One region of the Acidovorax sp. PRC11 genome, then DNA from elsewhere that is predicted to be linked to it. Evidence: riboswitches for the same ligand, from Rfam matches in the RefSeq annotation. Region 1 holds a riboswitch; each other region holds the start of a gene.
What was found. A riboswitch is a leader RNA that binds a small molecule or an ion and turns the genes downstream of it on or off. The one in region 1 is predicted to bind thiamine pyrophosphate.

Region 1 (9,560 bases):
CAACTGCAGCGCAAGCGCCCGATCGATCCCCAGTGAGGCTCCGGCGCGGGGCGACGGGCGGTTCGCCGGGTCAGCGGCCGGCGCTGCCGCCCGCGGTGGCCGCAGCGGCCATGGGCGCACCGGGCTGCGCCGGCCGCAGGGCCATGCGCTGCATCAGGTCGCGCGCAGCCGCCTCCGGATCGGGGGCGTTCACCAGCGCGCGCACCACCGCGATCGAGCCGACGCCGGTCGCCAGCACCGCGCTGAACTGCTCCGCGCCGATCCCGCCGATGGCGACCTGCGGATAGCCGCGCATCAGGCGCGCGTAGCCGGTCAGCCGGGCCAGTCCCTGCGGCACGGTGGCCATTTTCTTCAGCGTCGTGGGAAAGACCGCGCCCATCGCCACATAGCTGGGCGAGGCCGCGTCGGCGCGCACCATCTCGGCGTAGCCGTGCGTGCTCACGCCCAGGCGCACGCCCGCGCCGCGCAGCGCCTGCAGCGCGCCGGGCGCCAGCGCGTCGAGGTCTTCCTGACCCAGGTGGACGCCGTAGGCGCCCGCATCGAGCGCCTCCTGCCAGTGGTCGTTGATGAACAGCAGCGCGCCGGTGCCGCGCACGGCGCGGGCCGCCGCCGCCACTTCGCGCCGAATGGCCGCCGCGTCGCCCGACTTGAAGCGCAATTGCACCGTCGGCACGCCGGCGCGGGCCATGCGCCCGACCCAGTCCGCGTCCGGCAGCACCGCATAGAGGCCCAGATCCGTGGGGCAGGGCGGGAAGGGCTGCGCGTGGGACCGCGCCTGCAGGCCGAAATCCTCCGGGGCGTCCGGCCACTGCACGGGGTCGAACGCGCCGGTGCGGTCCGTGCGGCCCTGCCAGGCGCGCGCGAGGCAGTCCGCGTCCACGGCGATGAAACCCAGCGCGCTGCAGGCCTGCAGCGCCGCGCGGTACACGCTGCCGCCCTGCGCGGGCGCCGGTGCGGGTTGCGGCGGGAAGTCGGCGAACGCGGCGGCATGCGCCTGCGTGATGGCATCGGCCATCGCCTGGATCGGTGCTTCAGCCATGGTCGTGGTGCCAGAAAGGGGTGCCGAGCACCGGCGTGCTCGGCTGGGCCGCGTCCTGCGCGGACATGGCGCCGGCATGGCGTGCCGCGCGGCCGGCCTGCACCGCGTCGGCGAACGCGCCGGCCATGGCCACCGGGTCCTGGGCGAGCGCCACGGCCGTGTTCAGCAGCACGCCGTCGTAACCCCATTCCATCACCTGGCAGGCATGCGAGGGCAGGCCCAGGCCGGCGTCCACCAGCAGCGGCACGTCCAGCCGTTCGCGCAGCGTGCGCAGCGCATACGGGTTCACGGGGCCGCGGCCGGTGCCGATGGGCGCGGCCCAGGGCATGACGGCCTGGCAGCCGATGTCCACCAGGCGCTGGCACAGCACCAGGTCTTCCGTGCAGTACGGCAGGACGTGGAAGCCGTCGCGCACCAGCTGCGAGGCAGCCTCCACGAGGTTGAGGGTGTCGGGCTGCAGCGTGTAGTCGTCGCCGATCAGTTCCAGCTTGATCCACGGCGTGCCGAACACCTCGCGCGCCATCTGGGCGGTGGTCACCGCTTCCAGGATGCTGTGGCAGCCGGCCGTGTTGGGCAGCACCGGCACGCCGAGCCGGCGCAGCAGTTCCCAGAAGCCGCTGCCGGACTCCGCGGGGTCGCTGCCCTGGCGGCGCAGCGAGGCGGTCACCATTGCGGGGCGTGCGCGCCGCACGGCGGCCTCCAGGATGGCGGGCGAGGGGTAGCGCGCGGTTCCGAGCAGGAGCCGGCTCTCGAAGCGCTGGCCGTAGAGGACCAGGGCGTCATCGGATGCGGAGGTGGACATGGCAGGCAAAAAGGGCAGGGGGCCGGACGGAGCCGGCGGCACGGTGAGGGACGGTGGTTGCGGGAGCGGCGCGGGTGCGTTCAGCCGCCCGTCACGGGCGCGATGATCTCGACGCGGTCGCCGGGCTGCAGCGCATGCTGCGCATGGCGGGCCTGGGGCACGAACACGGTGTTCACGGCGACGGCGAAGGGAGGGCGCGCCGCGATGGCCGCGACGGCGTGGGCCACGGTGGCGCCCTCCGGCAGTTCGGTGGCGTTCTGGTTGATGACGACGTTCATGGATGGATGGCGGCGGGTTCGGTCTCGGGCCGGGAAGGCATTGCGCCCAGCTCCAGCGCCAGGTCGAAGCGGGGGGCGAGGCGCGATTGTCCCTCGTTCAGCAATTCCATCACCACGTCGAGGATGGCCGGCGAGATCATGAAGCCGTGGCGGTACAGGCCGTTGACCTGCAGCACGCGCGGCGCCAGCTGCCGGACGGCGGGCAGGTTGTCGGGCAGGGTGGGTCGGCACTGCGTGGCGATCTCCAGGATGCGCGCCTCCGCGAAGCCCGGATGCACGGCGTAGGCGGCGCTCAGCAGCTCCAGGGTGGAGCGCACGCTGGCGGGCGAGAGGTCGTCGGATTCGATCTCGGTCGCCCCGATCACGAACACGTGGTCCTGCTTGGGCGCGATGTAGATCGGGTAGCGCGGGTGCACCAGCCGCGTGGGCCGGCGCAGGGTGACGCCGGGCGCGTGCAGCCGCACGACTTCGCCGCGCACGCCGCGCAACTGCTGCCACTGCGCGCGCGCGCCCAGGCCGCGGCAGTCCAGCACCCAGTCGGGCTGGCCCGGCGCGCCGGGCGTGAAGTCTTCCGGAGCGCGCGGGCTGTTCCAGTGCACGCGCACGCCGCGCGCCCGCATCGCCTGCTCCAGGGCGGCCAGCAGCTGGCGGTTGTCGAGCTGGCCTTCGCCCGGCAGGTAGAGCCCCTGGTGGAAGCGCCCGCCCACCGCCGGCTCCGCCTCACCGACCCCTTGCGCGTCGAGCGCCTGCAGGGCCGGCAGTTCCGGGACCGTGCGGGCCGTGCGCTCGAGCACGCCACGCAGCCGGACGGCCTCGGCGGCGTCCTGCCGGTGCCAGAGGATGAGGGTGCCTTCCTGCTGGAAGAAGACGGGCCAGTCGAGCCCGGCCAGCAATTGCGGCCAGCGCGTGAGCGCATGGTGGCCCATGCGTACCACGCCGGGCTCGGTGATGGCCGATTCCGCCAGGGGCGCGAGCATGGCGGCGGCGATGCGCGCCGCGGCGCCCTGGGCGTCGGGCCCCTGGGCCTCGTGCACCTCCACCGCGTGGCCCTGGCGTGCCAGCTCGGCAGCCAGCAGCCGGCCCACGAGGCCGGCGCCGAGGACAGTGATCGAGGAATGGGGGGAGAGCAGAGCGGACATGGGGCAGGTGGCGTGCGTTCTCATCGGAGGCGCCGGCCCGGGAGGGGCGCGGCGGATCGGCAGCGGAGGAGAACAGGCGGCGGTCCACCGTCGAAACTCCCCACGCCAGCATGACCTGGATCGGGTGCCGAGGGTTTTTCTCAGCCACGCCGGACGGCGCGGCACCCCTGTTTCGTCCGTGACGGGATTACAGCACAGGGTTGATAGCGAGGTTTTTGATGCCGCGCATGCGCCATAATTTTTGCCATGAATTCCAAGCCTCTTGATCCTCGGGCGCCGGCGGGCCCCGCGGACGGCCCCCGCTACGTGCGTGTGCTATCGATTGCAGGGTCCGACAGCGGCGGGGGAGCCGGCATCCAGGCCGACCTGAAGACCTTCGCGGCGCTCGGCTGCTTCGGCATGACCGCCATCACCGCCATCACCGCCCAGAACACCCAGGGCGTGCGCTCCATCCACGGCATCCCCCCCGCCATGCTGCGCGACCAGATCGACGCGGTGGTCGAGGACATCGGCGTGGACGCCGTCAAGATCGGCATGCTCCATGCGCCCGATATCGCCGAAGTGGTCGCCGACGCGATCCGCCGCCACGCGCTGCCGCACGTCGTGCTCGACCCCGTCATGGTGGCCACCAGCGGCGACCGCCTCATCGCGCCGGACACCGTGGCCGTGCTGGTGGAGGAGCTCTTCCCCCTGGCGGCCGTGGTGACGCCCAACCTCGACGAGGCCGGCATGCTGCTGGGCCGCGGCATCGCCGACGAGGCCGCCATGGAGGCCGCTGCGCAGGACCTGCTTGGCCTGGGCGCGAACGCGGTGCTGATCAAGGGCGGCCACCTGCCCGGCGACGCGCTGGTGGATTTGCTCGCGCGGCAGGGCGGCGAGCCGCCGCTGCGCCTGCGCGCCGCGCGCGTGGACACCCGCAACGGCCACGGCACGGGCTGCACCCTGTCGTCCGCGATCGCGGCCCACCTGGCGATCGGGCTGGCATTGCCGGAGGCCGTCTCGGCCGCGCACGCCTACGTGCAGGCCGCGATCCAGGCCGGCGCCGGCGTGCGCACCGGCCGCGGCTCCGGTCCGCTGGACCATGGCCACGCACCCGTGGTGCAGCGCATTGCGGAGCACGCATGGGCATGAGCTTCCGACCTCCCGATCCCGGCCAGATCCAGCAGGCGTTCACCGCCGACGCCGCGCTCGTGCAGCGCTATGCGCTGCAGGAGGTGATCGGCACCGGCTCCTACGGCATCGTCTTCTCCGCGCTGCAACAGCCCACCGGCCAGAAGGTGGTGCTGAAATTCGTCCGCATCGACGAGGACGAGCGGCTGTTCAAGCGCTTCCGCCGCGAGATCGGGGCCTGCGCGCGGCTGCACCATCCGCACGTCGTGCAACTGCTCGACGAAGGCGTCTGCGGCCCGTTCGTCTTCGCGGTCTTCGAGTTCGTGCCGGGCATGACCCTGCGGCAGTTGCTGCAGCAGCAGGGGGCGCTGTCCGCGGGCGAGGCCGGCCGCCTGATGCTGCAGGTGCTGGACGCGGTCGCCTGCGCGCACGACGCGGGCGTCGCGCACCGCGACCTGAAGCCCGAGAACATCATGATCAGCGCCTCGGGCCTGACGTCGCACGCCAAGGTGCTCGATTTCGGCATCAGCACGCTGCTGCCGGGCTTCGGCGACGCGCACGCGACGCAGCTCACGCGCGAAGGTGAATACGTCGGCACCCCGGCCTACAGCGCGCCCGAGCAGCTGCGCGGCGAGGTCGCCACGCCGCAGGCCGATCTGTACGCCTGGGGGCTCATCTTCCTGGAATGCCTCACCGGGCGGGTGGTGACGGGCGAGTCCACGGCCGAGATCTACCAGCGCCAGCTGTCGCCGCAGGAGTTCAGCCTGCCGCACGCGATCCAGGGCCACCCCCTGGCCGAGGTGCTGCGCAGCGCCCTGCGCAAGCGGCGCGAGGACCGGGCCACCTCCGCGCGGCAGCTTTGGGAGCGGTCCTCGGCCGTGCGCCTGGACGATCTGGTCGGCGTGCTGCGCACCCGGCCCGGTGCCGGCGCCGGCGGCATCGCTCCCACGGTGGCGGCGTTCGGCACGCCCCATGAGGAAAAGCGGCAGCTCACGCTCCTCTACTGCGGCGTGGTCTTCGCGCCCCCGCCGGACGGCGGCGACGAAGAGGCGGCCGAGCAGCAGGAGATGGCGCAACGCAACGTGCTGCGCCGCCTCATCGACGTGGCCGTGCAGCGCGGCGGGACGCTCGGCGGCACTCTGGGCACGCACTTCCTGGTGACGCTGGGCTATTCCGCCCACGCCGAGGCCGATGCGCGCCTCGCCGTGCAGATCGCGCAGGAACTGGTGCGATCCGCCGCGCAGCCGGTCGGCGACGTGCGCTGGGAGGTGCGCATCGGCCTGCACACGGGCTCGGTGCTGATCGAAAGCGGTGCCGTGGTTCCCTGCCGCGCGCTCAGCATCGCGATGGCGATGGAAGAGGCTGCGGCCGACGGGCAGGTGGTGGTCAGCGAGGCCGCGCGCCAGCGGCTGCGGCACCATGCCCAGTTCATCCCGCAGGGTGGCGTGCGCCTGCCCGGCGCCCCGGCCGAGCTGCCGTGCTTCGCCATGGCGCAGGACGGCGCCAGCGCGGTGCCGGCGCTGCCCCGCGAAGCGGTGGGCCGGTGGCGCGAGCTGCTGCTTCTGCGCCGCCGCTGGCGCGCGGCGTTGCTCGGCGAGGGCGGCGCGGTGCTGGTGCGCGGCGAGGCCGGGGTCGGCAAGTCGTGCCTGAGCGAAACCTTCCTGGCGCACGTGCAGGGCCGCGGCGGGCGGGTGCTGCGCGCCGCCTGCTGGCCCGAGCAGGAGAACAGCGCCCTGGCGCCCATGCTGGCGCTCATCCGCGCCCAGTGCGGCGGCCCGGACGAGGCGGATGCCGTGGTCGTGGAGCGCCTTGCGCGCATGCTCGGCGACGCCGGCTGCGACGTGGACCGCGTGCTGCCGATCTTCTGCGTCTGGCTGTCGCTGCAGGTGGGCATGCACCAGGTGGTGGACATCGCGCCCGCGCTGCAGAAGGCACTGCTGATGGAGGCCTCGCTCGGCTGGCTGCGCCACCAGTCCCGCGAGGCTCCCGTGCTGCTGTTCGTCGAAGACCTGCACTGGGCCGATTCGGCCACGCTGGAATGGCTCGCCGAACTGGCGGCGGCACTCGCCGGCGAGCGCTGCATGCTGCTGCTCACCGCCCGCCCCGAATGGGAGCCGCCGCTGCGCATGCAGGGCACGCTCGTGTCGCTGGAACTCGGCCGGCTCGGCGCGCGCCAGGCAGCCGCCATGGTGCGGCAGGTGCTGGCGCCGCGGCAGGTGTCGCAGGCCGTCGTGGACCACGTCGTCGCGCGCACGGACGGCGTCGCCCTGTTCATCCAGGAGCTGACCCGCACCCTGCTGGAGACCTGCCTGGAAGAGCGCGACGGCCAGTGGGACTTCCAGGAGGACGCCGACCTGAAGGGCATTCCGATCACGCTGCGCGATTCGCTGGAGAGCCGCTTCATGCAGCTCGGCCCGGCGCGCGAGGTGCTGCGCTGGGCGTCCATCTGGGGCCGGCGCTTCGACGGCGACTGGCTGCCCGACTGCGGCCTGCAGGACGTGCCTGCCGGACTGCGGTCGCTGGTGGACGTCGGGCTGCTCATGCCGGCGGATGCCGCGGGCCATTACCTGTTCCGCCATGCGCTGATCCGCGACGCCGCCTACGACAGCATGCTGGCGACCCAGCGCGCGCTGATGCACGGCGTGGCCGCGGAAGTCATCCTGCGCCGCCGTGCCCGGGTGCGCGACGAGGAGCCCGGCCTGCTCGCGCACCACTATGCGCTGGCCCGCGATTACGCGAACGCGGTGCCCGCCGGCCTGGCCCAGCTGCGCATGACGCAGCACCGCTCGCTGAACGACGAGACCATCACCTATGCCCGCACGGTCGAGGACTGGATCGACCGGCTGGACGAGCCCGCCCGCTGGGAGCCCCGGCTGGCGCTCAACGGCTACGTCATGCAGGCGCTGATGAACAAGCACGGCTGGGCGCATCCGCAGGTGGAGCAGCGCATCGAGCTCTCGCAGGGCCTGGTGGAGCGCGACATCTCCGTGGAGCTGCGCGTGCAGCACCTCTGGCTCGTGCTCACCTACCACCACGTGGCCAGCCACCGCGCGGAAGTGATGCGGCTGGCACTGCAGCTGGAAGAACTCGCGCGCCAGCGGGGCGATGCCGGCATCCTGGTGGCCGCCTGCACCTGGATCGGGCTGGCCCATTATTCCGAAGGCCGCTTCGATGCGGCGGAGCAGTACCTGTCGGAGGCCGTCGACGAGCGGCATGGCGACTTCTCCAGGCACCACCCGGCGCAGTTCGGGTTCGACACCGTCGCCTGGGCGCTGGCGGCGCGGGCCCTGGTGCGCTGGGGCGCCGGCCACGATGCGTTGGCGCGCGAGGATGCCGAACGCGCGGTGGAGCGCGCCCGCGCATTGGCGCACATTCCCTCGATCGGCATCACGCTGCTCTACCAGGCGCTGGGCTACCTGGGGCGGCAGGACGCCCCCCGCGCCGGCCAGGTCGTCGAAGAGCTGATCGAGCTGTCCGGACGCTACGGCCTGCCGGCGTTCCGCGGCTACGCGGAAGTGATCCGCGGCTGGGTGGCGGGGGAGCTGGCCAGCGCCGACGCCACCATCGAGGCGCTCTGGAGCATCGGCTGCAAGTACTGCCAGACCTACTACCGCGCCTTCTGCGCCGAGATCCTGGCACGCCAGGGCCGCTGGTCCGACGCCGTCGACCGCGTGTCGCACTGCCTGGAACTCACACACGAGCTCTCGGAGGGCATATACACTGCCGAGCTGTGGTTGCAGAAGGCCGAGTACCTGCTGCACGACGCGCGCACCGCCCATGACGCCCCGGCCTGTTTCCGCCAGGCCGCGGAAGTCGCGCGCGCGGGCGGCAAGCACCGTGTGGAAGCGCAGGCACTGTCACGCCTGCGCCATGTGGATCCTGCATCCTGCACCGTAGGCGACGCGTCGCGGCTGCAGGCCCTGCTGGGTATGCGCCCCGAACTCGGGGCATTTGTGTGTTGACCGATTGAAAGAGGGAGGACATCCGATGAGTTCCACTCACCAACAACCTTGCGACCCGCTGCTGGGATTCCGCCTGGCCTACCTGCGCGCCATCGCCAAGTCCTGGTACGAGCCGGAGTACCGCGACCACCTGCTCGCGCAGAAGGACATCCAGCCGCTGCTCGCCAAGGATTTCGGCCTGCAGACCATCTGGCCCTGGCTGGACGTGGCACTGGAGCGCAGCGACGACCCGAAAGACCTCACGCTGTGGAAGCCCGAGCTGACCGCCGGCTGGATCGGCCTCGACGACGGCTTCGAGATCGTCTTCCCCCAGGCCCCCGCCGACCACGCGGCCGAAGCGCTGGCCAGCTACTACCAGCTGTTCCCCACGCTGATGGGTGCGACCGCCGACGTGCCCGCCGAGGACGCACCGCAGCCGCACATGGTGGGCGGCGCGCTGCCCACGGGCCTGGGCATTCCCGGCGGTGACCCGGGCTCCCTGCTGGCCTTCGGCGGCGTGGTGCTGCGCGCCATCGCCCTGGCGTGGAAGTCGCAGGTGTTCCGCGACGAACTGCTGAACCCCGCGTGCGCCGATGCGGCCCCCCTGCTGAGCCAGTGGCTGGGCTACAACAACCCCTTCAACTTCTCCATCCGCTTCAAGACCGACCCGGCGCTGACCTGGGATGCGGACAAGGGCGCCTGGAACCAGTACGCCGCGGACGGCCAGCGGATCAAGAACCGCATCGTGCTGAACTATCCGAACGCGCCCGAGGCGAAGGATTTCTGGCCGATCTCCCTGACCTCCTACAACAACACCGGCAGCGCCTACCCGTTCACCTGCTGAAGCGCCCGCCGCAGTGCCTGAGCCGGAGCTTCCCGCGCCTGCGCGCACCGATGCCGCATGGCAGGCGCTGCGCGGCAGTTCGGCCACGCTGGCCCTGACCCTGGGCGCGCGCGCTTCGCCGCTCGCGCGCCAGGTCGATGCCGGCTGGGCCGATCCGTGGGCCGAACGCCTGCTGGCGCAGTGCCCCTGGGACCTGCGCCTCGCGGGCCAGGACGCATCGCTGGTGCGCGCCGTCGTGGTGCGCAGCCGCATCTTCGATGGCGCCGTGCGCGAGGCCTGTGCGCTGCAGGACGTGTTCGCGGTGGTGAGCATCGGCGTCGGCCTGTGCACGCGCCAGGGCCGCCTCGCGGCGGAAGGTCCAGGCGCGGATGGCAGCGGGCCGGCATGGATCGACGTGGACCTGCCCG
Region 2 (9,560 bases), on a different contig from region 1:
AGAAGGCGGTGGTGGGAAACGGCCGCGCGGCCAAGTCGCAGGTGCAGGAGATGGTGCGCCGGCTGCTGCAGCTGCCCGGCCTGCCGGGCACCGACGCGGCCGACGCCCTGGGCCTGGCCATCACCCATGCCCACGCGGGCGCGGCGATGGCGAGGCTCGGGGAAGTCACCACGCTCAACCGCCGCCAGCACGCGATGTACCGCGGCGGAAGGACTTTGTAGCGGATCGCTAGCGGAACACGATCTGCGCGATGACGCCGGAGCCCAGGGAGATCAGCAGGTAGTCGGGGCCGTTCTGCACCCAGTGGTAGCCGCGCGGCGGGGGAGCCAGGTGGTGCATGCGCCAGTCCTGCACCACGTAATGGTGCGAGCGGTACATCGGCGGCACGCGGCTGCCGCGGTACCAGTCGTGGTGCGGCCCCGCGCCATGGCGCCGGCCGTGGGCCTGCGCATGGGGCGGCGGGCCGGGGTGGTGGTGCCGCGGCTTCGCGTGGTGGCCCTGCCAGCCGGGGGGCGGCCCCCCGTGGTGCGGGCCGGGCTGCGGTCCGTAGTACCCTGGCCCGCCCCGGTGGTGGTCGGGGCCGCGGCCGTAGCCGGGTCCGGGCCCATGGCCAGGCCCGTGTCCGTAGCCATGACCACGGGCGGACTCGCGCTCGCGGCCCGGCACCCCGTCGAAGGGCTGGGCCTGCGCGCACAGCGCGGACAGTCCCACGGCCAGCGCCGATCCGAAGGTCCGCAGGCGCCGGGCGGGCATTCCTGCAGAAGCCGCGAAAGGAAGGTCGGAAGAGGTGGTCATGGCGATGCTCTGTCGCAAAAGCCGCAGGGTATCACCGGCACGGCCGTGCGGTCGTAACAACGCGTGGGCGGCCGCCGCGGGCCGCCCTGGGGGCCATGCCTACCGCGGCAGCAGCGCCGCCGCGTTCCGGGAGGCGGGCAGCATGTCCACGGCGCCGGAGACGGCCCTGCCGCCCTCGTCGAGCTGGAAACGGCGCACGGCGCCGAGCAGCTGGACGGCCTGCTCGCGCAGCGACTCCGACGCCGCGGTGGACTGCTCCACCAGCGCAGCGTTCTGCTGCGTCATCTGGTCGAGCTGGCTCACGGACTGGCTGATCTGGCCGATGTTGTCGCTCTGCTCGGCCGACGAGGCGGTGATCTCCGAGATCATCTCCGAGACGCGGCGCACGCTGTCCACGATCTCGGTCATCGTCGCGCCGGCCTGGCCCACGAGGCGCGAGCCGCTCTCCACGCGCTCCACCGACGAGCCGATCAGCTCCTTGATTTCCTTGGCCGCCGCCGCCGAGCGCTGGGCCAGCGTGCGCACCTCGGCCGCCACCACCGCGAAGCCCCGTCCCTGCTCGCCCGCGCGGGCGGCTTCCACGGCCGCGTTCAGCGCCAGGATGTTGGTCTGGAAGGCGATGGAATCGATCACGCCCGTGATGTCGGCGATGCGGCGCGAGCTTTCGGTGATCTGGCCCATCGTGGCCACGACCTGCGAAACCACGCTGCCGCCCCGCGCGGCCACCTCGGCCGCGGTGGAGGCGAAATCGCTCGCCTGCTGCGCCGACTGGGTGCTCTGCTGCACGGTGCCGGTGAGCATCTCCATCGAGGACGCGGTCTCCTCCAGGTTGGCGGCGGTCTGCTCGGTGCGCTGGCTCAGGTCGTGGTTGCCGGTGGCGATCTCGGTGCTCGCCGTCGAGATGTTGCCGGACGCCTCCTGCACCTGCCGCACCAGGCCGCGCAGCGCGTCCTGCATGCGGCCCATGGCCACGACGAGCTGGCCGACCTCGTCCATCTGAGCGGGGCGCACCTCGTGCGAGAGGTCGCCGCCGGCGATGCGTTCGGCGAGCGCGCGGGCCTGGGCCAGCGACCGCGTGATGGAGCGCACGCTGAAGAACGTGAGCGGGATCAGCACCGCCAGGGCCAGCACCAGCCCCAGGCCGATCACCGCGGACATGGTGGCCGTGCGCGCATCCATGCCTCCGCGGGCCTCGTCCATCTTCTCGCGCGCGCTCTTGGCGAGGCTCGCGAGCAGCTGGTCGGTCGTCTCCATGTGGCCCTTGAGCCGCTCGGCATAGGCCGCGCCGCCGGCACCGTCGAGCTGCGCCCGCTCGATCTGCTCGAAGATCGGAGAAATGCCGGCTTCATACTGCTGGATCTCGCCGAGGGCCTTGTCGATGGCGGCCACGAAATCCGCATCGCCCGCCTGCACCTGCCGCACGTCGGCCAGACTCTTGCGCAGCGCGGCGAGCGTTTTCGTCCACGCCTCGCGCTGGGCCGAGACCTCCACCGAGTTGTTGAAGTTGAGGATGATGTCCTTCTCGGTGCGGCGCAGCGTGCCGAGCGTCGTGCGCAGGTCGGCCATGTCCGTGAGCGTCTGCACGCGCTGCGAGAAAAGTTCCTGCAGCGTGTCGCGCGTGCGGTCGAGGGCCAGATACCCCAGGCCCCCGATGATGACGAGCAGTACCAGGGAAAAGATCGTGCCGAAATACAGGCGCGCGCGTATCGACAGGCGTCCCAGGGTATTCATGGTGTCCTCTACAAACAGTTACACGGGCACATGCAATAACTGCGCCCATCCCGAAGCAGCCTCGTGGGCCGCCGGGGCGCCACTATAGGGCGGCGCACCCAGGCAGCCGGCAGGGAAACCACGGGGTGGCTTTTCCTGCCGGGTTGATCATCGCGCAACACGGGCGTAACCACTGTCGCGTTGGTGGAGCACGGCCCACGCCGCAGGCCCGCTGCCGTCAGGCGGGCTGGATCGGCACGTAGAGTTCCCCGCCGCCGCTGCGGAATTCCTCGGATTTCTCCTGCAGGCCCCGGGCGGCGAAGTCGCGCACTTCCTGCGTGATCTTCATCGAGCAGAATTTCGGCCCGCACATGGAGCAGAAGTGCGCCACCTTCGCCGAGTCCTTGGGCAGCGTCTCGTCGTGGTATTCCTGCGCCGTTTCCGGGTCGAGCCCCAGGTTGAACTGGTCCTGCCAGCGGAAGTCGAAGCGCGCCTGGCTGAGCGCGTCGTCGCGGGCGCGGGCGCCCGGATGGCCCTTGGCCACGTCGGCCGCATGCGCGGCGATCTTGTACGCGATGATCCCCTGCTTCACGTCGTCGCGGTCGGGCAGGCCCAGGTGCTCCTTGGGCGTCACGTAGCAGAGCATGGCCGTGCCCATCCAGCCGATCATGGCCGCGCCGATGGCCGACGCGATGTGGTCGTAGCCCGGGGCGATGTCGATGGTCAGCGGCCCCAGGGTGTAGAACGGCGCCTCGTGGCAGGTCCTGAGCTGCTCGGTCATGTTGGCCTGGATCATGTGCAGGGGCACGTGGCCGGGGCCTTCGATCATGGTCTGCACGTCGTGCTTCCAGGCGACCTGCGTGAGCTCGCCCAGCGTGCGCAGCTCGGCGAACTGGGCCTCGTCGTTGGCGTCGCTCGCGCAGCCGGGCCGCAAGCCGTCGCCCAGGCTGAAGGACACGTCGTACGCCTTCATGATGTCGCAGATGTCCTCGAAATGCTCGTGGAGGAAGCTCTCCTTGTGGTGCGCCATGCACCACTTGGCCATGATGGAGCCGCCGCGCGAGACGATGCCCGTGCGCCGCCCGGCCGTCAGGTGGATGAAGGCCAGGCGCACGCCGGCATGGATGGTGAAGTAGTCCACGCCCTGCTCGGCCTGCTCGATCAGCGTGTCGCGGAAGATCGCCCAGGTCAGGTCCTCGGCGATGCCGCCCACCTTCTCCAGCGCCTGGTAGATCGGCACGGTGCCGATGGGCACGGGGCTGTTGCGCACGATCCAGTCGCGCGTGGTGTGGATGTTCTTGCCCGTGGAGAGGTCCATCACGTTGTCCGCGCCCCAGCGGATCGCCCAGACCAGCTTCTCGACCTCTTCCTCGATGCTGGAGGTGACGGCCGAGTTGCCGATGTTGGCGTTGATCTTGACCTTGAAGTTGCGCCCGATGGCCATCGGCTCGACCTCGGGGTGGTTGATGTTGGCCGGGATGATGGCGCGGCCGCGCGCCACTTCGTCCCGCACGAACTCGGGCGTGATGATCTTCGGGATGCTGGCGCCCAGCGGGTTGCCCGCCAGGCGCTGCTCGCGTGCCGCGTCCTGCTGGTACTGCGCCATCCATTCGCGGCGGCCGTTCTCGCGCAGGGCCACGTACTCCATCTCGGGCGTGACGATGCCCTTCCTGGCGTAGTGCATTTGCGTCACATTGGCGCCGCTCCTGGCGCGCAGGGGCGCGCGCTGCAGGGCGGCGGCCTCGGCGCGCAGCACGGCAAGGCGGGCGGCGTCTTCGGACTTGCTGCCGTCGTCCAGCGCCTGCTGCGGGCGCCCCTGGTAGCGCTCGGTATCGCCGCGGCCCTCGATCCAGCCGCCGCGCACGCTGGCGAGGCCCCGGCGCACGTCGATCACCGCGGCCGGGTCGGTGTAGGGGCCGGAGGTGTCATACACGCTGACCTGCTCGCCGTTGGTGAGCGCGATGTCTCGCACCGGCACGCGCAGGTCCGGGCGGCTGCCCGTGATGTAGTTCTTGGTGGAGGCGGGAAAGGGTTCGCGGGTCAGCGAGAGCAGCTGGGCGAACTTGTCGGGGGCATTCATGGCGGGCAATCTCCTCGGTTGGATGGAAATGTGCTCCGCATGAGACCAGGTGTGGCCGCCCCCGGCCCCCTTGCGGAGGCGCCCGCTGCGCGGCCCTCGGCCCCGGGGACGGGGCGATGGCGCGTGGCGGCCAGGCGAACGCCGGCTGGGGCCTTCGCCTGCAGGCGCGGGAATCCCGGCTGCAGCTCTTCTTACGCTGGTACTAACCAGATCAAGTTCGCGGTTCCGGCGGTCAGGTCCGCCATCTCAGCACGCCATACGTGCACCCCGGAGCAGGCGCGAGTATAGGAGCGATGCCCGGCCGTGTCACGCCGCGCCGCAGCGGCACCGGGCAAGGAACGTCAGAGGAAGCGCTCGAGCGCCAGCACCGCGAAGAAGGCGAAGGCCGAGAGCACGGTCCACTTCACGATCACGATGCCGTAGCGCTTGTAGCGCGGCTGCCCGGTGCCCATGTAGAACACGAAGCACACCACCGCCAGGAGCAGCAGGAAGAAGAACAGCCCGCGGAACAGCAGCATCGCCGCCGCCTCACCAGGCCTGGACGGGCATGGCGAAGCCCTTGGGCGCCTGCCGCTCGCTCTCGAAGGTCGCGATCTCCCATGCGTCTTCATGGGCCAGCAGTTCGCGCAGCAGCAGGTTGTTCATCGCATGGCCCGACCGGAAGGCGCTGTAGGCCGCGAGCAGCGGCCGGCCGACGATGTAGAGATCGCCGATGGCGTCGAGGATCTTGTGCTTCACGAACTCGTCGTCGTAGCGCAGGCCGTCGGCGTTCAGCACCTTGTAGTCGTCCATGACGATCGCGTTGTCGAGCCCGCCGCCCAGCGCCAGCCCGCTCGCGCGCATCATTTCCACATCCTTCGTGAAACCGAAGGTGCGGGCACGGGCGATGTCGCGCGTGTAGTTGCCCGCGCCCAGGTCGAACTCCACGCTCTGGCCGGTGGAATCCACCGCCGGGTGCGCGAAGTCGATCTCGAACCGCAGCTTGTAGCCGTGGTAGGGCTCGAGGCGCGCCCACTTGAGCTGCTGCCCCTGGCCCTCGCGCACCTCGACGGGGCGCGTGACGCGGATGAATTTCTTGGGCGCGTTCTGCAGCACCACGCCGGCGCTCTGCAGCAGGAACACGAACGACGCGGAGGAGCCGTCGAGGATCGGCACTTCCTCGGCCGTGATGTCGATGTACAGATTGTCGAGCCCCAGGCCTGCGCATGCAGACATGAGGTGCTCGACGGTGTGCACCTTGGCACCGCCCACGCCGATCGTGGAGGCCATGCGCGTATCCACCACGGACTCGGCGCGGATCGGAATGTCCACGGGCTCGGGCAGATCGATGCGGCGGAACACGATGCCCGTGTCCGGCGCGGCCGGACGCAACGTGAGCTCGACCCGCTGTCCACTGTGCAGGCCCACGCCCACGGCGCGGGTGAGGGTCTTGATCGTGCGTTGCTGGAGCATCCGCCGATTTTAGGTGGCGGCTCCCATCCCTGTGCGCATCCATGGCTATGGCTTCCATAGCGCAGAGGTCACCAACGGAAACAAAAAGGCCGCCCGGCTCCCGGAAAGGAGCGGAGCGGCCAGCGGCGACCCGAGGACAAGCCCCAGGGGGGCCGATCAGTCGGCCTGCTTGCGGAGGAACGCGGGGATTTCGAGATCGTCCATGCCGCCCGAGGACAGCGCGTCCACGCGGGCCGCGGCCTGCGTGCGGTTGGTGCGCCAGACGCTGGGCACCGCCATGTTGCCGTAGTCGGTCTGCGAAGCCGCGCCGCCGCCCACGAGGCCGCTGGCCACGCCCACGGTCGCGCCCGAGATCGGCACCTGGTAGGCGAGGTTGTCGGTGCCGGTGCGCAGGCCGCCCTGCACCACCGAGATCGGCTGGCGACGCGCGTTGGCGCGCGACAGGCCGGTGGCCACCACGGTCACGCGGATGTCGTCGCCCAGGCTGTCGTCGTAGGCCGCGCCGTAGATGACGTGCGCATCGGGCGACGCGTAGGCGTTGATGGTGCTCATCGCCAGGCGCGATTCGGACAGCTTGAGGCTGCCCTTGGCGGCCGTGACCAGCACCAGCACGCCCTTGGCGCCCGACAGGTCGATGCCTTCCAGCAGCGGGCAGGCCACGGCCTGCTCGGCGGCGATGCGGGCACGGTCGGGGCCGCTCGCGACGGCGGTGCCCATCATGGCCTTGCCGGGCTCGCCCATCACGGTGCGCACGTCTTCGAAGTCGACGTTCACGTGGCCGTACTCGTTGATGATCTCGGCGATGCCGCCCACGGCGTTCTTCAGCACGTCGTTGGCGTGCGCGAAGGCCTCGTCCTGGGTGATGTCGTCGCCCAGCACTTCCAGCAGCTTCTCGTTGAGCACCACGATCAGGGAGTCGACGTTGGCTTCCAGTTCGGAGAGGCCATTGTCGGCGTTCTGCATGCGGCGGCCGCCTTCCCACTCGAAGGGCTTGGTGACCACGCCCACGGTCAGGATGCCCATCTCCTTGGCCACGCGCGCGATCACGGGTGCGGCGCCGGTGCCGGTGCCGCCGCCCATGCCGGCGGTGATGAAGAGCATGTGCGCGCCCTGGATGGCCTGGCGGATGTCCTCCTGCGCGGCCTCGGCGGCCTCGCGCGCCTTCTCGGGCTTGCTGCCGGCGCCCAGGCCGCTGTGGCCCAGCTGGATCACGCGGTGCGCGCTGCTGCGGGTGAGCGCCTGCGCGTCGGTGTTGGCGCAGACGAACTCCACGCCCTGCACCTGGCGCGCGATCATGTGCTCGACGGCATTGCCGCCGCCGCCGCCGACGCCGATCACCTTGATCTGCGTGCCCTGGTTGAACTCTTCGGCTTCGATCATTTCGATGGTCATGCTGGTGCTCCTAGATCCTGGTCTTTACGTGCGATGTACGGTCGGCCGCTGTGGCCGATGAGGTTGTCAAAAAAAACGGTGGGGCGCTGCAGAAACACGCGCCCGGGGGACCGGTACTGGGCCATCGGTGGCGGTAGCGGCCGGAAGGACTTCCACGGGCGAGCCGGTGCAGAGGGACGTACATGTCAGAAGTTCCCGACGATGAAGTCCTTGAACCGACCGAAGGCCGTTTTCACCGAGCCGCTCTTCTGCGCCACTTTGAAGCCGCGCAGGCGTGCCTGCCGCGCCTCCTCGAGCAAACCCATGACGGTAGCAGCACGCGGCTGGGCCACCATGTCGGACAACGCGCTGGAATACTTCGGAATGCCGCGGCGCACGGGCTTGAGGAAGATGTCCTCGCCCAGCTCCACCATGCCCGGCATGATCGCGCTGCCGCCCGTGAGCACGATGCCCGACGACAGCACTTCCTCGTAGCCCGATTCGCGGATCACCTGCTGCACGAGCGAGAAGATCTCCTCCACGCGCGGCTCGATCACGCCGGCCAGCGCCTGCTTGGACAACATGCGGGGGCTGCGGTCGCCCAGGCCCGGCACTTCCACCTGCGCTTCCGGGTCGGCCAGCAGCTGCTTGGCGTAGCCGCTCTCGACCTTGATGTCCTCGGCGTCCTTGGTGGGCGTGCGCAGCGCCATGGCGATGTCGCTGGTGATCAGGTCGCCCGCGATCGGGATCACGGCGGTGTGCCGGATGGCGCCGCCCGTGAAGATCGCCACGTCGGTCGTGCCGGCGCCCACGTCCACCACGGCCACGCCGAGTTCGCGCTCGTCGTCGGTCAGCACCGCCTGGCTGGAGGCGAGCGGGTTCAGCATGAGCTGCTCGACCTCCAGGCCGCAGCGGCGCACGCACTTGATGATGTTCTCGGCCGCGCTCTGCGCGCCGGTCACGATGTGGATCTTGGCCTCCAGGCGGATGCCGCTCATGCCGATGGGCTCGCGCACGTCCTGCCCGTCGATCACGAATTCCTGCGGCTCCACCAGCAGCAGCCGCTGGTCGGACGAGATGTTGATGGCCTTGGCCGTCTCGACCACGCGCGCCACGTCGGCGGGGGTGACCTCCTTGTCCTTGACGGCCACCATGCCGCTCGAATTGAGGCCGCGGATGTGGCTGCCCGTGATGCCGGTGTAGACGCGCTGGATCTTGCAGTCGGCCATCAGCTCGGCCTCCTTCAGCGCCTGCTGGATGCTCTGCACCGTGGCGTCGATGTTGACCACCACGCCGCGCTTGAGGCCGTTGCTCGGCGCCACGCCCAGGCCGGCCAGCTTCAGGTCTCCGCCCGGGAGCACCTCGGCCACCACGGCCATCACCTTGGCCGTCCCGATGTCCAGCCCCACCACCACGTCTTTGTATTCTCGTGCCATATCTTGTGTGTCCTGACTTGTGTCAGCGATTCCTCGGAGGCTCGCGCCGCGCGCCGTTGTTGCTGCTGCTCCCGCCCGCCGGACGCCGCGCGGCTGCGCGCGGCGCCGCCCGCGGCACGTCGCCCTCGACGGTGGTCACGCCGCGCAAACGCATGGCGTAGCCGTCCGGATGACGCAGGTCCGCGGATTCCAGCGCGTCGGCCCGGCGGCCGTACTGGGCCGTCACGCGCGCCAGCGTGCGCACGAAGCGCCGGGTCCGCATCTCGACGTCGTCCGGCGAGCCGCCGCCCAGTTCGAGCGACGCGCCGCTGGTGAGCGAGCCGCGCCAGCTGCCGCGCGGGGAGAGCTCCAGCGTCGCGAGGCGCGCACCCAGCGGCTCGACGATCGGCGCGAGCCGCTGGTACATCTGCATCACCGCCGCCGACTGGCCCTGGGGGCCCTGCAGCCGCGGCAGTTCGTCCTCGTCCACGTCGTCCGGGCTGGCCTCGAACACCTCGCCCCGGGTGCTCAGCAGCGTCGATCCCTCCTCGGGTCCCCAGTAGGCGAAGGCGTCGTGCTCCTGCAGCTCGACCCGCAGGCTGTTGGGGAACTCGCGGCGTACCATGGCGCGCCGCACCCACGGCACCTGCTCGAAGGCTTCGCGCACCGCGGCCAGGTCCATGGTGAAGAAATTGCCCACGAGGTGCGGCCCGACGTTGGCGCGCAGCGTGACCGCG
Region 3 (9,560 bases), on a different contig from region 1:
GCCCGCTCCAGCGCATATGCAGACAGCCTCTCGCTCGGCTCGCGCAGCGCAGGGTGCAGCGTGCCCACCGACCGCAGTGCGCGCTGCAGCGCGATGCCGACTTCTACGGCACCGGCCGCATAGCGGGCCAGGGGCTCGAACACGTCTTCCACCATGCCGGCCTCCCGCAGGGCTGGAGCCGTCACCCGGTCGCAGGGCGGCGGCGGGGACGAGGGGGCGGAAGCTGCGGAGGCGGAGGCGGACGCGGACGGTGAGGCCGCCTCCTGCTGCCGTGCCGCCCAGTGCGCCAGCGTGCGCACGCCCGCGCCGATCACCTCCAGCGCGGTGCCCGGGTCGTTGATGGACGCCGACATGGCGCGCGCGGCGATTTCTCCCATGACGACGAAGCCGTAGCGCGGGTCGTGGTCGAAGGTGCGGCCGTTGCCGATGAGCACGGCCTGGCGGATGGCGTCGCGGGCCGCGTCGTCCAGGGGGCGGTCGCTGCTGGCCAGCACCGCGCCGGGGGCGACGAAGGCGCCGGGCAGCACGTGCAGGTGGATCTGGCCGTCCAGTGCCTGGGCACGGGCCTGCAATTGGTCCATGGCGACGTGCTGTACGAAGCCGGTGGCGTCGCTGCGCACCTCATGGCTTCCGCGTTCGCCGGATTGCTGGCGGCGTCCGCCCAGGTAGGGTTTGTCGATGCGCTGGTCGATGGCCTTGCAGGTGGCCTCCTCCAGCCGGCGGATGGTCTCGCCGAGCCGGCCCAGCACCGAGAGGTAGTCGATCCAGCGCAGCAGCACCACGACCACGCCGAGCAGGATGAGCAGCGTGAAGCCGAAGAGCACCAGCCGGCCGCCGTCGCCGTACACGTGGGCATGCAGGCCGACCAGGGAGATCACGCCGTAGATGAAGGCGCCGATGAAGACCGCGAGCGTGTTCTGCACGGTGGAGTCTTCGATGAGCAATTGCGAGGCGCGCGGCGTGGCGCTGTTGGCCACGGCCGAGAACGCGGACACCATGGTGCTGGCCGAGAAGATCGACACCGTGAGCATGCTGGAGGCCAGGATGTTGAGCAGGCTGTCCAGCGCTTCGGAGCCGAGGTTGATCGCGGTGCCGTCCGGGATATAGGGGCCTGCCCAGGTGGCGAGCATGACGGCCGCGCAGGCCAGCAGGGCGAAGAGGGCGCAGCGCAGCCAGGTCTTGCGCACCAGCCGCTGCAGGAAGAAAACCAGCTTTTCCGACATGGGGCCACTATCGCCACGCGCTGGCCGGCGCGCGCTGCCCATGGTCGCGTTCCGCTGTAGGCGGGCGCCTTCAAGTGTCTTCCGGACCATCCATAACCGGCCCCGGCCCGCGCCCTGGTCCCCGCGCGGGAGCGGGTGGGCCGCCTGCCCACGCTCCGGCCCGTCGCCCTGCGCTCAGCGCATCACCAGCCCGCCGTCCACGTACAGCACCTGCCCGGTCATGAAGCCGCTCCATTCCGAGGCGAGGAACAGCACCGGGCCGGCCACGTCCTCGGGCCGGGCGATGCGCCGCAGCGGCGTGGCGGCGGTGATCGATTCGCGCAGCGCCTCGGGGGTGGCCTGGCTGGCCTGCGTGGGGTAGACGAGCCCGGGCGCCACGCAGTTCACGCGGATGCCCTGCGGCCCGACTTCGGCCGCGAGGTTGCGGCTGAAGGCGATGAGCGCCGCCTTGGCGGTGGTGTAGTCGTGGTAGGGCACGACGGGGTGCTCCACCAGATTGGTGGCGATGTTCACGATGCTGCCGCGCGCGCGCTGGCGCAGGTGCGGCAGCACCGCGCGGCAGACGTGGAAAGCGCTGCCGGCCGCGCCGTCGAACTGCGCCTGGTAGTCGCTCCACTGCAGGTGGTCGAACAGCGCGCGGCGGCGCGGGTCGAACGCGTAGGGGCGAAAGGCGTTGTTCACGACCACGTCGATGCGGCCGGCCTCGCGCAGCACGCCATCCACCATCGCCTGCGCGGCCGCGGCATCGCCCACGTCGGCGCGCGCGGCCCAGGCGTCGCCGCCCGCGGCCCGGCAGGCCGCGACCGTCTCGGCCGCCGCCGCGTCGTTCGACAGGTGGTTGACGGCCACGGTGGCGCCCTGCTGCGCGAACGCCCGCGCGATCGCGGCGCCGATGCCCCGGCCCGCGCCCGTCACCAGCACGACCTGGCCCTTGAACTGCATGGTCATCCTTCGTTCTTCGCTTCGTTGCGTGCCGTTCCGCTCAGGCGGACGGCAGCAGGCGGGTGTCGACCACGTCGGCCACGCGGATGGGGCGCTGCACCAGGCCGAGTGCGCGGTAGGCATCGGCGGCCTGCTGCAGCGATTCGAGGTTGAACGCGCCCAGCGGCTGGCCCGGCAGCGAGGGCTGCGCGGCGGCGTTGCGCAGGCGGATCACCTCCAGGTTCACGTCCGGCTGCGTGCCGTCGATCGCGTGCTTTACGGCGAGGGCCGCGGCCTCGTCGGGTTGGGCGATCATCCAGGCCGCGCTGTCGCGGTAGGCTTTCAGGAAGGCCTGCAGCAGCGCCTTCTTCTGCGGCAGCACCTCCTGGCGGACCACGTACAGGTCGCTGGAGACGTTGAGGTAATCGCGCACCTGCATGACGTTCACCGCACCGATGCCGCGGCGCCGGCCGACGGCGAGACCCGTGTCGGTGGCGGCCGTGGCATCCACCTGCCCCTGCAGCAGCGGCGCGAAATTGAGCAGGCCGGTGACCACGATGGTCACGTCCGATTCCTTCAGCCCGGCCTGGTGCAGCAGCACCAGCAGGTTCTGCCGCGTGCCGCTGGAGAGGCTGTAGACGCCGATGCGCTTGCCCTTCAGGTCGGCCGGCGTGCGGATGCCGGAGGACTGCAGCGACACCACGTTGAACACGTTCTGCGGGTAGATGTCGTAGATGGCGGTGAGGCGCTCGCCCTTGTCCAGCGCCATGAAGAATGAGCCCGGATCGGTGAAGGCCACGTCGGCCTGGCCGCTGAGCGTGTTGCGCAGCGCGTCGCCGCCGCCGGCACCGGGCAGGTAGGCGAGCTCCAGCCCCTGGGCGCGGAAGAAGCCCTTGTCGGGCTCGGCCAGCAGGTTGGTGATCTCGCTGATCGGCTTGCTCCAGCCGGCCACGGTGACCTTGCCGCGCACCGGCGGCTGCGTGGAGGGCTGGGCCAGCGCCATGCCGGCCCACGGCGCGGCGGCGAGGCCGGCGGAAGCGGCGAGCAGGGCGCGGCGGGAGAGGTGGCGGGAGGTGGACATGTGCGTTGTTCCTGGGGTCGGAGAAGGAAGGTCAGTCGGTGCCCGCATGGGCGCGCAGCAGCCACCGCTCGAACAGCAAAGTGGCCTGGTAGAGCAGCAGCCCGATCGCGGCGATGAGCGCCAGCGCGGCGAACATCAGGGTGGTGTCCATCATTCCCTGCGAGGCGATGATCACCGCGCCCAGGCCGCGGCTCGCGCCGATGAACTCGCCCACCACGGCGCCGACCAGCGCCAGCACCACGGCCATGCGCAGCCCCGCGAGGATGGCCGGCAGCGCGATCGGCAGCTTCAGCCGCAGCAGGGTCTGCCAGCGCGTGGCGCCCAGCATCCGGAAGAGCTGCAGCCGCTGCGGATCGGCCTGCCGCAGCCCGGTGAGCGTGTTCTCCATCAGTGGGAAGAAGCAGATCAGCCCGGTGATGAGCGCCGTGGAGGCGATGCCGAAGCCGAACCACAGCACGAAGAGCGGCGCGAGCGCCAGCTTGGGCACCACCTGGCTTACCACCACGTAGGGCCGCAGCACGCGCTCCAGCAGCGGCGATTCGGCCAGCGCGGCGCCAGTCAGCAGGCCCGCCGCGCCGCCGCCGGCCAGGCCCAGGCCGAGCGCCTGCAGGGTGGCGCCCAGGTGGGGCAGGAAGTAGCCGGAGCGCAGCCCCGTCCACAGCGCTGCCGCCACGGCCGAGGGCGCGGGCAGCACCAGGGCGGAGAGGCCCGCGTGCCGCGCCGTCCATTCCCAGGCGGCCAGCAGCGCCAGCAGAAGTGCGGCGCCCAGGGCGCGGTGCCGCCAGGGGGCGGCGGCCGTAGGGGAGGAGGCGGCCTTCATGCGGCGGCTCCCGTGCCGTCCACGCCGTCCATGGCGGCCCGCACGCGTGCGCACAGGTGGTTGAACGGCGCCTCGTGGCGCATCGCCTGGGTGCGCGGCGCGGGCAGATCGACCCCGATGTCGGCCACCACGCGCCCGGCGTGCAGCACGGCGATGCGGTCGCCCAGGTAAACGGCCTCGGTGATGTCGTGCGTGACGAAGAGCACGGTGGTGCCGTGCCGGCGGCAGGTGCGCAGCAGGTCGTCCTGCAGGTCCGCGCGGGTGATCGCGTCCAGCGCGGCGAAGGGTTCGTCGAGCAGCAGCAGTGCGGGCTCCAGCACCAGCGCGCGCGCCAGCGCGACCCGGCTCTGCTGCCCGCCCGAGAGCTGGCGCGGATGGCGCTGCGCGTGCCCGGCCAGCCCCAGTTGCTCCAGCAGGGCGCCCGCGCGTTCCACGTCGCGCGGCTGCGGACTGCGCTGCAGCGACACCGGCAGCAGCACGTTGTCGATCACGCTGCGCCAGTCGAGCAGCGTGGGCGCCTGGAACATGTAGCCGAGCCACGGCCCCGGTGCCGGGACCGGCCCGCCCTGCAGGCGCACCGCGCCCGACTGCGGCCGCAGCAGCCCGGCGGCGAGCTGCAGCAGCGTGGTCTTGCCGCAGCCGCTGCGGCCGACGAGGCAGTGCAATTCCCCCGCGCCCACGCGCCAGCGCACGCCGTCCACGGCCGGCGGACGGCCCGGGTAGGCGAACGAGGCCGCCTCGATCTCCAGGAAGGGGAGGGAGGAGGGCGCGGCATCCGCCCGTGCGTGCACCGGCGAGTGCATCGGCACCTGCATCTGCGCCTGCGGTTCAGTCGGCATAGGGTGCGAAGGGCTCTGCGGCGGCTTCGGCGGAGGGTTCGATCTCCACCATGCGCACGAGGTCGAGCAGGTTGAAGCGCCCGTCGTGGTGCCAGCCGGCCTCGGGCGTGCTCATCGCGCCGATGGCGCAGACGCGGCTCACGCCCGCGTCGCCCAACAGCGCAGCCAGGCGGTAGAGCGCTTCGGGCGGGGCGGCCACACCGGCGGTCTGCAGGTAATCCTTCTGCGCGGCGACGGCGGCGACCGCGTCCTCCAGCGCATCGACGGCCACCACCTGCACCGTGCGCTGCAGCGCCGTGGGCGCGAGGGCCCGCGGCCCGTCGGCGAAGGCCACGCTCCAGGCATCGTCCGGCGTACCGATGAGCTGTTCGGCGGCCTCGCCGGAAGCGCCGGGGAGCGAGCGCCATTCCACGCCCTGGCGCCAGTGGGCGAGGGCGGCGGCGTCCTCCACCACGAGTGCCCGGCGCGGGAAGCGCCGCTGCAGCTGGGCGAGCTCGCCCGCCAGCCGTCCGGCGAAGTCGCGCGGCGCGACGGCACCGCCGCGCTGCACGTAGAACACATGTGGCGAATAGCAGCCCTGCTGGTCATAGCGCATCACGTCCCAGGCAGCCCGGCGCGCGAGCGCGGGGCCTTCGAGCGCATCGAGCGCCGCGGCGGCCACCAGGCCGAAACCCAGTTTGTGCCCGTGCGGCAGGAAGCGAGTGGTCACGGGCAGGCGCCGCCGGATCGCATCCAGGGATTCGTTGCCGCCGTAGGCGAGCACCGTGTCGGCCCGGGCATAGAGGGCGGATGCGTCTTCCGCGCCCGCGCCGCGCCACCACACCACGGCCAGGCAGTCGGCGAGCGGCGGATGCACTTCGGCGAGCAACTGCGCGAACCAGCCCGCGAACAGTGGCTCGGCGCTCGGCACCTTGCCGATGTTGCCGGCCTTGACCAGCAGGCCGCACACCAGGCTCCAGAGCGGCAGCGCCGGCACGTTGCCGGCCCAGCTGTGCACCAGCAGGCCGGGCCCGAGGGCCCGCACCGCGCCGCCCTTCGGGGCGGGCTGGAAGCCGTCGAGCACCAGCGGGTTCGCGAAATCCTCCGCCACGAAGCGCCGCAGCTGCGGCGCGCGGAAAGTCTTGAAGAAGCCCGTCAGCCCCAGGCGCACCATCTCGGCGTCGTAGCCGCTCACCACGGGCAGGAGCGCCTCGGCCTGCCGGCGGAACGGATCGGAGCGGTCGAGCAGGCGGGCGATGGCGCGGTCGATCACTTCGATGATCTGCGCCACGGTCATCGTCTTCAGGTGCCGGGCGGCCGCCCGCTGCACGCGGTCGGCCAGCGCTTCCATCTGCGCCGCGGTAAGCACCGGCACGGCCACCTCCACGCGGGCGCCGCCCTGCACGAACGGCAGCACCTCCCAGGCGACCTCGTCCGGGCCGATGCCCGGCAGGTAGCCGGCCCGGATCGGCGGAAGCCCTGGCGGCCGCGGAACCGTCATGCCGCGGTGGCCCGCATGAATTCATCCACCGCCAGCGAGCAGCCCTTGGCCTGCGCGCCCTCGGCGCGGCCGAGCAGCAGGAAGCCGCCGTCGGCCCACAGCCCCACGTCTTCCGTGAGGATCGTGGTCACGGAGTTGACGTTGGCGAGATCGCAGTGCACGAGGATGCCGCGCTCGCCGGCCGGCACGTCGCGGCCCGTGACCGGGTCCACCAGCCGCGAGCGGATCCAGTGCGGCCCCGATTTGACCGAGGGCACCGAGGCATTGCCGTCGTCGTAGAACTGCGTGCTGAGTTCGGTCATGCCGTACATGTTGACGCAGTGCTCGCGCGGCACGCCCAGGGCCTGCGACAGCTCGGCGTAGAACGCCTCCAGCGGCAGTTCGCGCGATTGGCCCTTGTAGCCGCCGGTATCGAGCAGGCGGCTGCCCGGCGGCAGGCGGAAGGCGCGGCCCTGCGGGCGCAGCGCATCCATCAGGTGCACGAAGCTGTAGCTCGCGCCCAGCAGCGCATACGGCGTGCCGGTGCGCTCGGCGGCCTCCAGCACCTGCCACAGCCCGCTCCAGTCGGTGCCCTGCGGGCCCACGAAATGCCGGCTGCCGGGCGCACCGAAGGTGGATTTCGCGAGGGCCAGGTAGTGGGCGAGCGACGAATTCGGCATCGCGTCCTCGTCCGGGAACAGGATGCCCATCGGCATGCGCTGCTGCCCGCGCATGAAGCGTTCTGCGAAATTCCGCTCCATCGACCGGTCGTACACCGCGAGCCGCGGGTGGAAATGCCGGCCGCGCGTGTCGCCGCGCGTGGTGCCGCTGGTCATGAAGACGCGCTCGCCGGTCGCGGCGGGTTCGCAGCGCAGTGCCTGGGCCTTGAAGGCGTCGATGGGCACGGCCGGGATGTCGCTCCAGGCCTTCACGCTGCGCGGCGTGGCGCCCCGGCCCTGGCAGAAGGCGCGGTAGGGGGCGTTGGCGGCGTACTGGTGGGCGAACAGCCGCAGCGCGAGTTCGTCGAACCGGGCATCGGTGCAGCCGTCCTGCGCGATGAATGAGAGCACTTCCGCGTCCAGCGGAGCGAACGATGGCATGGGATTCCTTCAGGACCTGTGGCAGGGGGCTCCGAAGGTGTCCCGCGCCCGCGCCGGGCCGCTGGCGGCCGCATCGGGACGGTGGCTCTTCTTCCGCCGGAATGACCCGGTTCAAGTTCGCGGGTGTGGATCTCAGCACAGGTGTGCACCCCGGAGCGCGGGCGGATCTTAACCCGGGGGAGATTTCCCCGCAGGGGGCGGGGCGCGATGCCCGCCAGGCCGCACGCCGGTGGCGGACGGACCGCGGGACCGCCGCGGCGACGCTCAGCCCGGCTGCGCCAGCCGCTTGAGCTGGTAGAGCGCGTCCAGCGCCTCGCGCGGGCTCAGGGCGTCGGGGTGGATGTCCTGCAGGGCGGCCTCCACCGGGCTCGTGCCCGGCGCCTCGGATTCCGGCGGCGGGGCGAACAGGTCCACCTGCGTCTCGCCTTCGTTGGCCCGCTCCTCCAGCGCCGAGAGCGCATGCCGCGCGTGGTTCAGCACCGGCGCGGGCACGCCCGCGAGCCGCGCGACGTGGATGCCGTAGCTGCGGCTGGCCGGGCCGGGCTGGATCTCGTGCAGGAACACGATGTCCGAACCGGATTCGGTGGCGCCCACGTGCACGTTCACGGCGTGCGCATGGCGCGCGGCCAGTTCCGTCAGCTCGAAATAGTGCGTGGCGAACAGCGTGAAGGCGCGCGTGCGGTCGTGCAGGTGCGTGGCGATGCCGCTCGCCAGCGCCAGGCCGTCGAAGGTGCTGGTGCCGCGGCCGATCTCGTCCATCAGCACCAGCGAATGCGGCGTGGCGGCATGCAGGATCTGCGCGGCCTCGGTCATCTCCATCATGAAGGTGGACTGGGCGTTGGCGAGGTCGTCCGCCGCGCCGATGCGGGTGTGGATCGCATCGATCGGGCCCAGCCGGCAGCGCGCGGCGGGCACGTGGCTGCCCATGCTCGCCAGCAGCACGATCAGCGCCACCTGCCGCATGTAGGTGGATTTGCCGCCCATGTTCGGGCCGGTGATGATCTGCATGCGCGTGTTGGCGTTCAGGCGCGTGTGGTTGGGGATGAAGGCGCCGGCCGAGGTTTCCGCCAGGCGCGCTTCCACCACCGGGTGGCGGCCGCCCTCGATCTCGATGCAGGGCTCGGCCGCGAACTGCGGCGCGCACCAGTCCAGCGTGAGCGAGCGCTCGGCGAGCGCGCAGAGCGCATCGAGCGTGGCGATGGCCTGCGCGGCGCGGATGAGCGCCGGCACGTGCGGCTGCAACTGGTCGAGCACCTGTTCGTACAGCCACTTCTCGCGCGCCAGCGCGCGCTCCTGCGCCGACAGGGCCTTGTCCTCGAAGGCTTTCAGTTCGGGCGTGATGAAGCGCTCGGCGTTCTTCAGCGTCTGGCGGCGGCGGTAGTCGTCGGGAATGCGGTCGAGGTAGCTGCTCGTTACCTCGATGTAGAAGCCGTGCACCTTGTTGAACTGCACGCGCAGGTTGGGGATCAGCGTGCGGGCCTTCTCGCGCGTCTCCAGCGCCAGCAGGAAATCGTCGCAGTGGTTCTGGATGCCGCGCAGTTCGTCGAGCTCGGCGTCGAAGCCGTCGGCGATCACGCCGCCGTCGCGCACCAGGGCCGAAGGCTCCTCCAGGATCGCGCCGGCCAGCAGCGCACCGCAGGCCGGCGGCGCATGCAGGTCGCCGGCGATGCCGGCCAGCAGCGGATCGTGCCAGCGGTGCTCCGCGGCGATCTGTTCGGCCTTGTGGAGCGTCTTGCAGAGGGCCACCAGTTCGCGCGGGCGCACCTGCCGCAGTGCGATGCGCGCGGTGATGCGCTCCACGTCGCTCACGCCGCGCAGCGCGCCGCGCAGGGCCTGCCAGCTGCCGGTGCCGCCGTGCCCGCCATCGCCGCCGTCCCCACGCAGTTCCGCGGTGGCCGCCAGCCGCGCGCGGGCTTCGGCGCGGTCGCGGCGCGGCTCCAGCAGCCAGGTCCTGAGCAGGCGGCTGCCCATGCCGGTCATGCAGGTGTCCAGCAGCGAGAAGAGGGTGGGCGCATCCTCGCCGCGCAGCGTGCGCGTGAGTTCCAGGTTGCGGCGCGTGGCGGGGGGCAGGGCGATCAGCGCGTCGTTCTTCTGCACGCGCACCGCGTGGATGTGCG

Region 2: linked by a shared signal. The riboswitch ahead of thiC (phosphomethylpyrimidine synthase ThiC) and the one ahead of Q9R47_RS12055 (FAD-dependent oxidoreductase) in region 1 are both predicted to bind thiamine pyrophosphate.
Region 3: linked by a shared signal. The riboswitch ahead of Q9R47_RS20750 (long-chain fatty acid--CoA ligase) and the one ahead of Q9R47_RS12055 (FAD-dependent oxidoreductase) in region 1 are both predicted to bind thiamine pyrophosphate.

What each region holds. Positions count from the first base shown of each region.
Region 1 covers NZ_JAUZUQ010000009.1:1,779-11,338, forward strand. Annotated here, with positions in the region: partial or broken gene Q9R47_RS12035 (hypothetical protein) at 1-36, shown strand, start outside; gene Q9R47_RS12040 (thiamine phosphate synthase) at 71-1,039, opposite strand; gene Q9R47_RS12045 (thiazole synthase) at 1,032-1,841, opposite strand; gene thiS (sulfur carrier protein ThiS) at 1,922-2,119, opposite strand; gene Q9R47_RS12055 (FAD-dependent oxidoreductase) at 2,116-3,258, opposite strand; TPP riboswitch at 3,339-3,437, opposite strand; gene thiD (bifunctional hydroxymethylpyrimidine kinase/phosphomethylpyrimidine kinase) at 3,505-4,389, shown strand; gene Q9R47_RS12065 (TOMM system kinase/cyclase fusion protein) at 4,386-8,330, shown strand; gene Q9R47_RS12070 (BMA_0021/BMA_0022 family TOMM bacteriocin) at 8,356-9,153, shown strand; gene Q9R47_RS12075 (class I SAM-dependent methyltransferase) at 9,167-9,560, shown strand, end outside.
Region 2 covers NZ_JAUZUQ010000005.1:40,563-50,122, reverse strand. Annotated here, with positions in the region: gene ruvC (crossover junction endodeoxyribonuclease RuvC) at 1-221, shown strand, start outside; gene Q9R47_RS07230 (RcnB family protein) at 229-795, opposite strand; gene Q9R47_RS07225 (methyl-accepting chemotaxis protein) at 895-2,526, opposite strand; gene thiC (phosphomethylpyrimidine synthase ThiC) at 2,744-4,585, opposite strand; TPP riboswitch at 4,757-4,865, opposite strand; gene Q9R47_RS07215 (hypothetical protein) at 4,927-5,103, opposite strand; gene lpxC (UDP-3-O-acyl-N-acetylglucosamine deacetylase) at 5,114-6,037, opposite strand; gene ftsZ (cell division protein FtsZ) at 6,194-7,429, opposite strand; gene ftsA (cell division protein FtsA) at 7,615-8,844, opposite strand; gene Q9R47_RS07195 (cell division protein FtsQ/DivIB) at 8,867-9,560, opposite strand, start outside.
Region 3 covers NZ_JAUZUQ010000024.1:19,288-28,847, forward strand. Annotated here, with positions in the region: gene Q9R47_RS20720 (DUF2254 domain-containing protein) at 1-1,223, opposite strand, end outside; gene Q9R47_RS20725 (SDR family oxidoreductase) at 1,398-2,165, opposite strand; gene Q9R47_RS20730 (ABC transporter substrate-binding protein) at 2,206-3,225, opposite strand; gene Q9R47_RS20735 (ABC transporter permease) at 3,257-4,045, opposite strand; gene Q9R47_RS20740 (ATP-binding cassette domain-containing protein) at 4,042-4,848, opposite strand; gene Q9R47_RS20745 (acyl-CoA reductase) at 4,874-6,364, opposite strand; gene Q9R47_RS20750 (long-chain fatty acid--CoA ligase) at 6,361-7,443, opposite strand; TPP riboswitch at 7,515-7,606, opposite strand; gene mutS (DNA mismatch repair protein MutS) at 7,708-9,560, opposite strand, start outside.